DNA from 2 places in the Pantoea sp. AS142 genome. Region 2 is predicted to be linked to the other one. Evidence: predicted binding sites of a transcription regulator. Region 2 holds the regulator's gene; the other holds the start of a gene.
The links. Region 2 encodes PurR, which represses purine synthesis genes. Its sites were predicted from a motif close to CANGCAAACGTTTGCNTG; they were not measured.

Region 1 (4,707 bases), on a different contig from region 2:
CCGTCTGTCGCTGGTCTGGTGCCATCCTCTTTCGCAACGTGAACAGATTGCGAAGTGGAGCGAGGCTGAATTCCTCAGCCAGCTGCAGCGTGCTTTTGGCTGGCGACTGGGGAAATTCACCCACACCGGCCAGCGCGAATATTACCCGCTGGGGCTACACCAGGCGGTCTCGCCGGTGACGCATCGCGTGGCGGTGGTAGGCAATGCGGCGCAGACGCTGCATCCGATTGCCGGGCAGGGCTTTAACCTTGGCCTGCGCGATGTTATGTCGCTGGCTGAAACGCTGGCAATGGCGCATCGGCAACAGCAGGATCCCGGCAGCTATGCGGTGCTGAATCACTATCAGCAGCGTCGTCAGTCCGATCGCGCTACCACCATTGGTATCACTGACGGACTGGTTCGTGTCTTTGCGAATCGCTATGGCCCGCTGGTGGCAGGACGTAACCTGGGCCTGCTGGCGATGGATCATCTGCCGTGGCTACGAAATCAACTGGCTGAGCGCACGCTTGGCTGGGTTAAGCGTTAATAAAGAGGCTCAGATGCAAACTTTTGATGTGGTGATTGCCGGTGGCGGTATGGTGGGGCTGGCGGTGGCCTGCGGCTTGCAGGGCAGCGGACTGCGCATCGCCGTACTGGAAAAATCGCCTGAGCCGCCACTGACGTTGAGTGCGTCACCGTCAATTCGCGTCTCCGCTATTAATGCCGCCAGTGAACGGCTGCTGCAGAAGCTGGATGTCTGGTCAACCATACTATCGCTGCGCTGCCGCGCGTATCACGGCATGGAAGTGTGGGATAAGGACAGTTTCGGCTCTATCACCTTTGATGACCAGGATCAGGGCTTATCGCATCTGGGCCATATCATCGAAAACCCTGTGATCCACAATGCGCTTTGGCAACGAGCCAGCGCCTGCAGCGACGTGACGCTGATGGCACCTTCGCAGTTACAGCAGGTTGCATTTGGCGACAACGAAGCCTTTATTACCCTGCAGGATGGCAGCATGTTAAGCGCGCGATTAATGATTGCTGCTGACGGTGCGAACTCATGGCTGCGCAACAAAGCTGATATTCCGCTGACCTTTTGGGATTACGATCACCATGCGTTAGTGTCTAACGTCCGCACGGAAAAGGCGCACGACGCGGTGGCACGCCAGGTATTCTACGGCGACGGCATTCTGGCTTTCCTGCCGATGCAGGATCCGCATCTAAGTTCAATCGTCTGGTCGCTCTCGCCGCAGGAAGCGAACCGATTGGAAACCATGCCGGAAGCGCTGTTCAATCAGCACCTCTCAGTGGCGTTTGATATGCGGCTCGGTCTGTGTCAGCTGGAGAGCGAGCGCAAATCGTTTCCGCTGGTGGCGCGCTATGCCCGCAACTTCGCAGCACACCGTCTGGCGTTGGTGGGCGATGCGGCTCACACCATTCATCCGCTGGCAGGTCAGGGTGTTAACCTTGGCTTTATGGATGCAGCCGAACTGATTGGTGAGATTCGCCGTCTGCATCAGCAGGGCAAAGATATTGGCCAGCACCTTTATCTGCGTCGCTACGAGCGCAGTCGTAAGCACAGCGCCGCCATGATGCTGGCGGGTATGCAGAGCTTCCGTGAAATGTTCGCTGGCAATAATCCGGCGAAGAAACTGCTGCGTGACGTCGGTCTGAAACTGGCTGACCGCCTGCCGGGGGTCAAACCCGTGATGCTGAAGCAGGCGATGGGCCTGAATGATTTGCCCGCCTGGCTACGCTAAATTAGTGCCTTCTGATAAGCCAGCCTATGCTGGCTTTTTTATGTCTGCCCCCCTTCTGCACCACAAAAAGGCAATGCTGCACCAGTAGCGATCTTCGTTTGATTTATTCTAATTTTGCGGCTGTATTCGCATTACTTTTTCTCATTTATGCCTCCACTACCAGCGGGATTTTTTTAACATCCTGAACCGTATATCGCATAAATTTGCTGCGCATATTTATAAACTCTGCATTTACTGCGCGATTAATCACAAAAATATAGGTTTTTATCCTGTTAGCAGGCGATCCTGGTTAGGCTGTTCTTCTGTTTTCGACCCCGTTTTGCTTATGGTTAATCGTCAGATTCGGTGGTAACGTCAGCCGTAAGAGAACGTTTGCGTCGGTACTGAATTCCGGCGCACTTTTGCACTCACTCGCTTCTGCACAGGATGGTTATGACTCAGCAAACACCTCTGTTTGAACAGCACCAGGCCTGCGGTGCCCGCATGGTGGATTTTCATGGCTGGATGATGCCGCTGCACTATGGCTCCCAGATGGATGAACATCATGTGGTGCGCACTGACGCCGGTATGTTTGATGTCTCTCACATGACCATTGTCGACCTGGCAGGCCCGCGTACCCGGGAATTTCTGCGCTACCTGCTGGCAAATGATGTGGCAAAACTGACACAACCGGGCAAAGCGCTCTACACCGGTATGCTGAATGCCTCAGGTGGCGTCATTGACGATTTGATTGTTTACTTTATGAGCGAGTCATTTTTCAGGCTGGTGGTGAACTCCGCCACCCGCGAAAACGATCTCGCCTGGATCAGCCAACACGCTCAGGGCTATGGAATTACGCTCACCGAACGCGATGACCTCGCGCTGATTGCCGTGCAGGGACCGCAGGCGCAACAGAAAGCGCAGACGCTGTTCAGCGAGGAGCAGCGTCAGGCTGTCGCAGGAATGAAGCCATTTTTCGGTGTTCAGGCCGGTGACCTGTTTATCGCCACGACCGGCTATACCGGCGAAGCGGGATATGAGATTGCCATGCCCGCAGGCGAGGCGGCCGATTTCTGGCAGCGTCTGCTGGCCGCTGGTGTAAAACCTGCCGGACTGGGCGCACGCGACACGCTGCGTCTGGAAGCTGGTATGAATCTGTATGGTCAGGAGATGGACGAAGGCGTTTCACCGCTGGCAGCCAACATGGGCTGGACCGTCTGCTGGGAACCCGCTGACCGCGATTTCATCGGCCGGGAAGCGCTGGAATTGCAGCGTGAACGCGGTACCGAAAAGCTGGTGGGGCTGATCCTCACAGAAAAAGGGGTGTTGCGTAACGGCTTGCCGGTGCGTTTCACCGATGACCAGGGGCAACTGCAGCAAGGGATCATTACCAGTGGTTCTTTCTCACCGACGCTGGGTTGCAGCATCGCCCTGGCGCGTGTTCCTGCCACCGTCGGCAGCACCGCCATCGTTGAGATCCGTAACCGCCAGATGCCTGTACAGGTTACCCGTCCCGTTTTTGTCCGCGCCGGTAAACCGGTCGCTCAGTAAAATTTATTCAGGAGAAATGGCCAATGAGCAATGTGCCGAATGCGTTGAAGTACCGCGACAGCCACGAATGGGTGCGCAAAGAAGCCGATGGCAGTTACACCGTGGGTATTACAGAACATGCGCAGGAGTTACTGGGCGACATGGTGTTTGTCGATCTGCCTGAAGTGGGCGCAACGTTTGCTGCGGGTGAAGAGTGTGCGGTTGCGGAATCAGTCAAAGCGGCTTCGGATATCTATGCGCCAATCAGCGGTGAGATTGTGGCGGTCAACGATGCCCTGACCGACTCACCCGAGCAGGTCAACAGCGAGCCTTATGAAGGCGGCTGGTTATTCAAAATCAAAGCCAGCGACGCGTCTGAAATCGACACGTTGCTGGATGCGGATGCTTATAAAGCCTCTATCGACGAGTAGTCGTCAGGCGGCCTCGTGCAGAGGCCGCAGATTTCTGTTTGCTCTCCGGTTTCCCCAGCCCGATTCAGGATTTACTGCTAATGACTCAGACTCTCAGCCAGCTTGAACACAACGGTGCGTTTATTGAGCGCCATATTGGTCCTTCACCTGAGCACCAGGCGTTGATGCTTGACGCTGTGGGTGCCTGTTCTCTGGAAGCGTTAATCAGCACGATTGTGCCTGCAGACATCCAACTGCCAGGGCCGCCCGCGGTTGGCGAAGCCACCACTGAACAGCAGGCGCTGGCCGAACTTAAAGCCATTGCCAGCCAGAATCTGCGTTACAAATCCTGGATCGGAATGGGATACAGCGCGGTGATCACTCCGCCAGTCATCCTGCGTAATATGCTGGAGAATCCGGGCTGGTACACCGCCTATACCCCGTATCAGCCTGAGGTCTCGCAGGGCCGCCTGGAAGCGCTGTTGAACTTCCAGCAGTTGACGCTGGATCTTACCGGCATGGATATCGCATCCGCCTCTCTGCTGGACGAAGCGACCGCGGCTGCCGAAGCGATGGCGATGGCAAAACGCGTCAGTAAACTCAAAAACGCCAATAAATTTTTCATTGCGGATGATATCCATCCACAGACACTGGATGTGGTCCGTACCCGTGCGGAGACATTCGGATTCGAACTGATTATCGATAGCGCCGACAAAGCACCCGATCATGACGACCTGTTTGGCGTGCTGCTGCAACAGGTGGGTACCACCGGCGAAGCGCACGATTACAGCGCGCTGATTGCCGGGCTGAAAGCACGCAAAGTGGTGGTCAGCGTGGCGGCGGACTTTATGTCACTGGTCTTACTGGAAGCGCCAGGCAAGCAGGGTGCAGACATCGTCTTTGGTTCGGCCCAGCGTTTCGGCGTGCCAATGGGTTATGGCGGCCCACATGCGGCCTTCTTCGCCAGCCGCGACGATCATAAACGTTCTATGCCAGGCCGCATTATTGGTGTTTCACGTGATGCCGCGGGCAACACGGCGTTGCGT
Region 2 (4,707 bases):
GATTTTAGCAGGGTGAAAAAGCCGGGCTGCGTACCTTTTTCGCCCGCGGGCTTACGCACGGTGGGCAGGCGCAGAGTAGTCAGAATCAACGCCACCGCAATCAGGGTTAGCACCAGGAAAATCGAACGCCAGTGGAAGTGACCGATCAGCCAGGCACCCAGCAATGGGGCCAGCGCCGGAGAGAGTGCAACCAGTGGCATAATGGTGGCAAATACTTTGTTGGCGCGCGCGGCAGGGTAGCGATCCACCACCAGCGCTTGCCAACTCACGGCCGCAGCACAGACACCAATTGCCTGAACAAAGCGCAGCGCCAGCATCAGATAGATATCATTTACCCACAGCATGCCTGCGCAGCCAACACCAAACATGGCCAGTCCGGCCAGCAGCACCGGTTTACGGCCGATGCGATCGGAAAGGGGGCCCCAGAAGAGCTGACCACAGGCGAAGCCTGCCAGGAATAGACTCATGCTGGCGCTGATCAGGCCGGGCGAGGTGTTAAAAGTTTGCTGCATTGCGCCAAAGGCGGGCAGGTACATATCAGTGGCTAAAAAGCCCAGCATGCTCAGCAGGGCAAGATAGGGCATGAATCCTTTATTCGACGACATTTGACTCTCATTTTGGCAGGATAAACGCGTCAGAGTGTAAAAGGTGCGTCTGACGCTGTGAAACGGTAATATTTGCCGATTGCTGTTAAAATTTTTGAAGGCAAATTATGTGGTCAGAATATGCATTAGAAGTGGTTGACGCCGTCGCCCGCGGGGGCAGCTTCAGCGCCGCCGCGCAGGAGTTACACCGGGTACCTTCTGCCATCAGCTATACGGTGCGTCAGCTGGAAAACTGGCTAGCGGTACCGCTATTCGAACGTCAGCATCGTGAAGTGGTTCTGACCCCGGCAGGCGAACATTTTGTCCGGGAAGGGCGCAGCATCATCAAAAAAATGCTTGCCACACGGCGACAGTGTCAGCAACTGGCCAACGGATGGCGCGGCCAGCTAAGCATTGCCGTTGACCGTATTGCTAAGCCTCAGCGCACCCGGCAAATGGTCAAAGATTTCTATCGCCACTTCCCCGATATGGAGTTGATCATCAGCTATGAAGTTTTTAACGGTGTATGGGATGCGCTGGCCGATGGCCGGGTGGATGTGGCGATTGGTGCGACTCAGGCGATTCCGGTTGGCGGACGGTTTGCCTTTCGGGATATGGGCAAACTCAACTGGCGTTGCGTTGTCGCGCCTCACCATCCCCTGACGCAAGCGAGCCAGATAGATGACGACACGCTGCGCAGTTGGCCATCACTGGTGCTGGAGGATACGTCACGCGCACTGCCGCGTCGTATGACATGGACGCTGGATAACCAGCGCAGGCTGGTGGTGCCGGAGTGGCAAACCGGCCTTGAGTGCGTGCAGGCGGGATTGTGCGTGGCGATGGTGCCTGGTCATCTGGCCAGGCCACTGCTCGACAGCGGCGAACTGGTTGAACTGACGCTGCCGGTGGCGTTTCCGGACAGCCCATGTTGCGTCAGCTGGGCAGAGGATCGCGCATCACCGGCGACAGGCTGGTTGCTCAGCTATCTGGGTGATGCGCAAACGCTTAATCAGGAGTGGTTAAGGGAAGATTACCGGCGATAGTCGCGGAACGGGCCATCGGCTACTGAACGGCGCTCAATCAGCGTGGGATGGACTTCAATCGTTTGTGAAACTTCACGCTTACTGGTGATACGGTCCAGCAGCATATCCAGCGCTTTCTCACCCAACTGGGCTTTAGGCTGATGCACTGTGGTCAGGGCGGGGGCGAAATAGCGGGCGTTGCGCACATTGTCATAGCCGATCACCGAAATGTCCTGTGGTACGCGCAAACCCATCTCATCGGCGGCGCAAATCGCGCCCATCGCCATGATGTCACCCCCACAGAACACTGCCGTCGGGCGTTGCTTCTGCGACAGGATCTGCTGCATCGCCTGATAGCCCGACTCCGGCTCAAAGTCACCCTGCACAATCCATTCGGTGCGCGGCTGAATACCCGCCTCTTCCAGCGCCTTCAGGAACCCGGCATGGCGGCCGCCACCGGTGTTACGCTCCATCTGACCGGGAATGGCACCAATCTCACGATGTCCACGTTCAATCAGATAGCGTCCCGCCAGATAACCGCCCTGAAAGGCATTATCCAGTACTGTGTCTGTGAAGTCGGCGCGCGACTCGCCCCAGTCCATCACTACCATCGGAATATTGCGGTTCTCTTCCAGCATTTGCAGCAGGTCGTCCGGATATTCAGAGCACATCACCAGCAAACCATCTACGCGTTTCTGCGCCATCATGCTGAGATAGGCGCGCTGTTTTTGCAGATCGTTATGCGCATTACCCAGAATCAATGTATAGCCTTTATCAAAACAGTGATTTTCAACCGCTTCAATAATTTCAGCGAAATAGGGCGCTTCGCTGGAGGTGGCAAGCAGGCCCAGCGTCTTGGTATGGTTCACTTTCAGGCTGCGCGCCACGGCGCTCGGTGAGTAGTGCAGTTCCTTAATCGCCTGCCAGACCGCGTTGCGCGTCTCTTCAGCCACAAAGCGGGTTTTATTGATGACGTGCGAAACGGTCGTCGTTGAGACTCCTGCGCGTTTCGCCACATCTTTAATTGTTGCCATGAAAATCGGACTCCAGTGCCTATCTAACCCTATGATAAGCTTTGTGTTAAACGTTTGCGTCTGTTCAGGGTTTTTTCCGCAAAAATGCCGCTTTACCGGACAGAAAACAGGCTCCTGGCGGAGAAAAACCGCCTGACAGCGTGCGCAAACGGAATCAGGGTTGCGCGCGTTGCGCAACAAAGGCGGGATTCTAACAAGGCTGGACGGATAAAACGAGATTTTTACTGGGCCCTGTGGGAAAATGCGATATCCACACTAATTGTGTGATGAAGGAGCAAGCAATGAGTACCGATCTTAAACTGGCTTTAATGACCACCGTGGGCTGTCTGCTGATGATTGTGGCCTTTAGTTTTACTGCCATTCTGCACTAATAAAAAAGCCGGGATTATCCCGGCTCTCTTCTGCTTGTTCTGCTACTCAGCGTATGGTTTTCGGCGTCATCACGCGACGGGCACCAATATAGTGACGTTGCCAGTAATCTTCCCCTAATGCGCTGATCTGAATATCTTTGCCGGTACGTGGTGACTGGATAAATTTGCCGTTGCCCAGGTAAACGCCGACGTGGTCAGCAGTACCGCGTCCATTGATGCGGAAGAAGACCAGATCGCCTTTCTCCAGCGACTCACGCTTGATTGGCGCAGCATCACGCAGGTGATACATCTCGTTAGCGGTTCGTGGGATTTTAAACTTCACCAGGTCTTTATACGCGTACCAGACCAGACCGCTGCAATCGAAACCGGTATGCGGTGAGGTGCCGCCCCACTGATACGGCTTACCTAACTGACCCATCAGCTTGGTCATCGCTGTTTCGCGCGCTTTCTGGTAGCGCTGGCGATGAGATTTGCTCATTTTAATCGTGCCGGTCTCGCTGGGGGTTACCTCAACCGTTTTCAGCGGGCGCTGATGACCATAGCGTTTCTTGTCTTTGTTCTTGTTGATACGGGCTGTTTTAAGCGAGGTCTTTTTAGCAGGTGTCTGTTTAGCGATGAGTTCGACTTTTTTCTGTTTTTTAGTTTTTAGTTTTTGAACCGAGCTGAGGCGAGTTTTTTTCGTCACCGTTTTCAACGGGCGACGCTTGCGGCGCTCATCGTCGCGCGCGCTCTTTTTCTCTGCCTTATGCGTACTAACGTTCACCGGTGCGTGCGGCGACGCAGCGGCGATGTTAAAAAACAGTTGCGCAAAGGCCAGCATGAAAAGCGTAATGATTAAACGCATAGTCCATTGAAGTCGTTAAGTTGTCAGGGCCACTACGCACCGCGACAAAGTTGAGATTAATCTGATCCAGGATCAGCGCCCCGGCCATTCTAGTCCAGTTCTTTTAAAAACTGTAATGCCTTTTAATATTAATCTTTGCAACCCACGTAATTGCGCTGAAAATGAGCATTTTCAGCGTCTTATATCAGCGAAATTATTACGAATTATTAATCTGTTACCAGACGTTAATAATCAGGCATTCAGGCATCCGACGCAGGACTTAACAATGATGGCGATTTAATCGGGCAGCGATCAAAATGTCGTTTTCAGTCATGCTGCGAAGTCGCTACAATAAACAAACACGAAGTAACGAATTAAGGAAGGCAATTATGAGTACTGTAGAAAAAATTCAGCGCCAGATCGCAGAAAACCCGATCCTGCTGTACATGAAAGGTTCTCCGAAACTGCCAAGCTGCGGTTTCTCTGCACAGGCGGTGCAGGCGCTGTCAGCCTGCGGTGAGCGTTTTGCTTACGTGGATATTCTGCAGAACCCGGACATTCGTGCAGAGCTGCCGAAATATGCCAACTGGCCAACTTTCCCGCAGCTGTGGATCGATGGTGAGCTGGTCGGTGGATGCGATATCATCGTTGAGATGTTACAGCGCGGTGAACTGCAGTCGCTGATTAAAGAGACCGCAGAAAAATTTAAAGAAGCAGAATAAAAAAAGGCCGACATTAAGTCGGCCTTTTTTCATTGCAGCATCGCTTATGCGGATGTACTGATTTGCGCGTCGTCTTCCGCGAAGGGCAGTGGCCAGCCGCCTAACCGTTTCCAGCGGTTCACCAGTTCGCAGAACAGTGTCGCCGTCTGCT

Region 1: a site for PurR is predicted at 2,104-2,121, ahead of gcvT (glycine cleavage system aminomethyltransferase GcvT). Genes of this name have one in related genera too.

Annotation. Positions count from the first base shown of each region.
Region 1 covers NZ_JBBCMO010000005.1:179,689-184,395, forward strand. The annotation lists gene ubiH (2-octaprenyl-6-methoxyphenyl hydroxylase) at 1-526, shown strand, start outside; gene ubiI (FAD-dependent 2-octaprenylphenol hydroxylase) at 540-1,742, shown strand; gene gcvT (glycine cleavage system aminomethyltransferase GcvT) at 2,175-3,272, shown strand; gene gcvH (glycine cleavage system protein GcvH) at 3,296-3,682, shown strand; gene gcvP (aminomethyl-transferring glycine dehydrogenase) at 3,763-4,707, shown strand, end outside.
Region 2 covers NZ_JBBCMO010000001.1:968,000-972,706, forward strand. The annotation lists gene punC (purine nucleoside transporter PunC) at 1-605, opposite strand, end outside; gene punR (DNA-binding transcriptional activator PunR) at 713-1,627, shown strand; gene purR (HTH-type transcriptional repressor PurR) at 1,615-2,640, opposite strand; gene cydH (cytochrome bd-I oxidase subunit CydH) at 2,922-3,011, shown strand; gene WFO64_RS04875 (C40 family peptidase) at 3,058-3,855, opposite strand; gene WFO64_RS04880 (Grx4 family monothiol glutaredoxin) at 4,221-4,556, shown strand; gene rnt (ribonuclease T) at 4,601-4,707, opposite strand, start outside.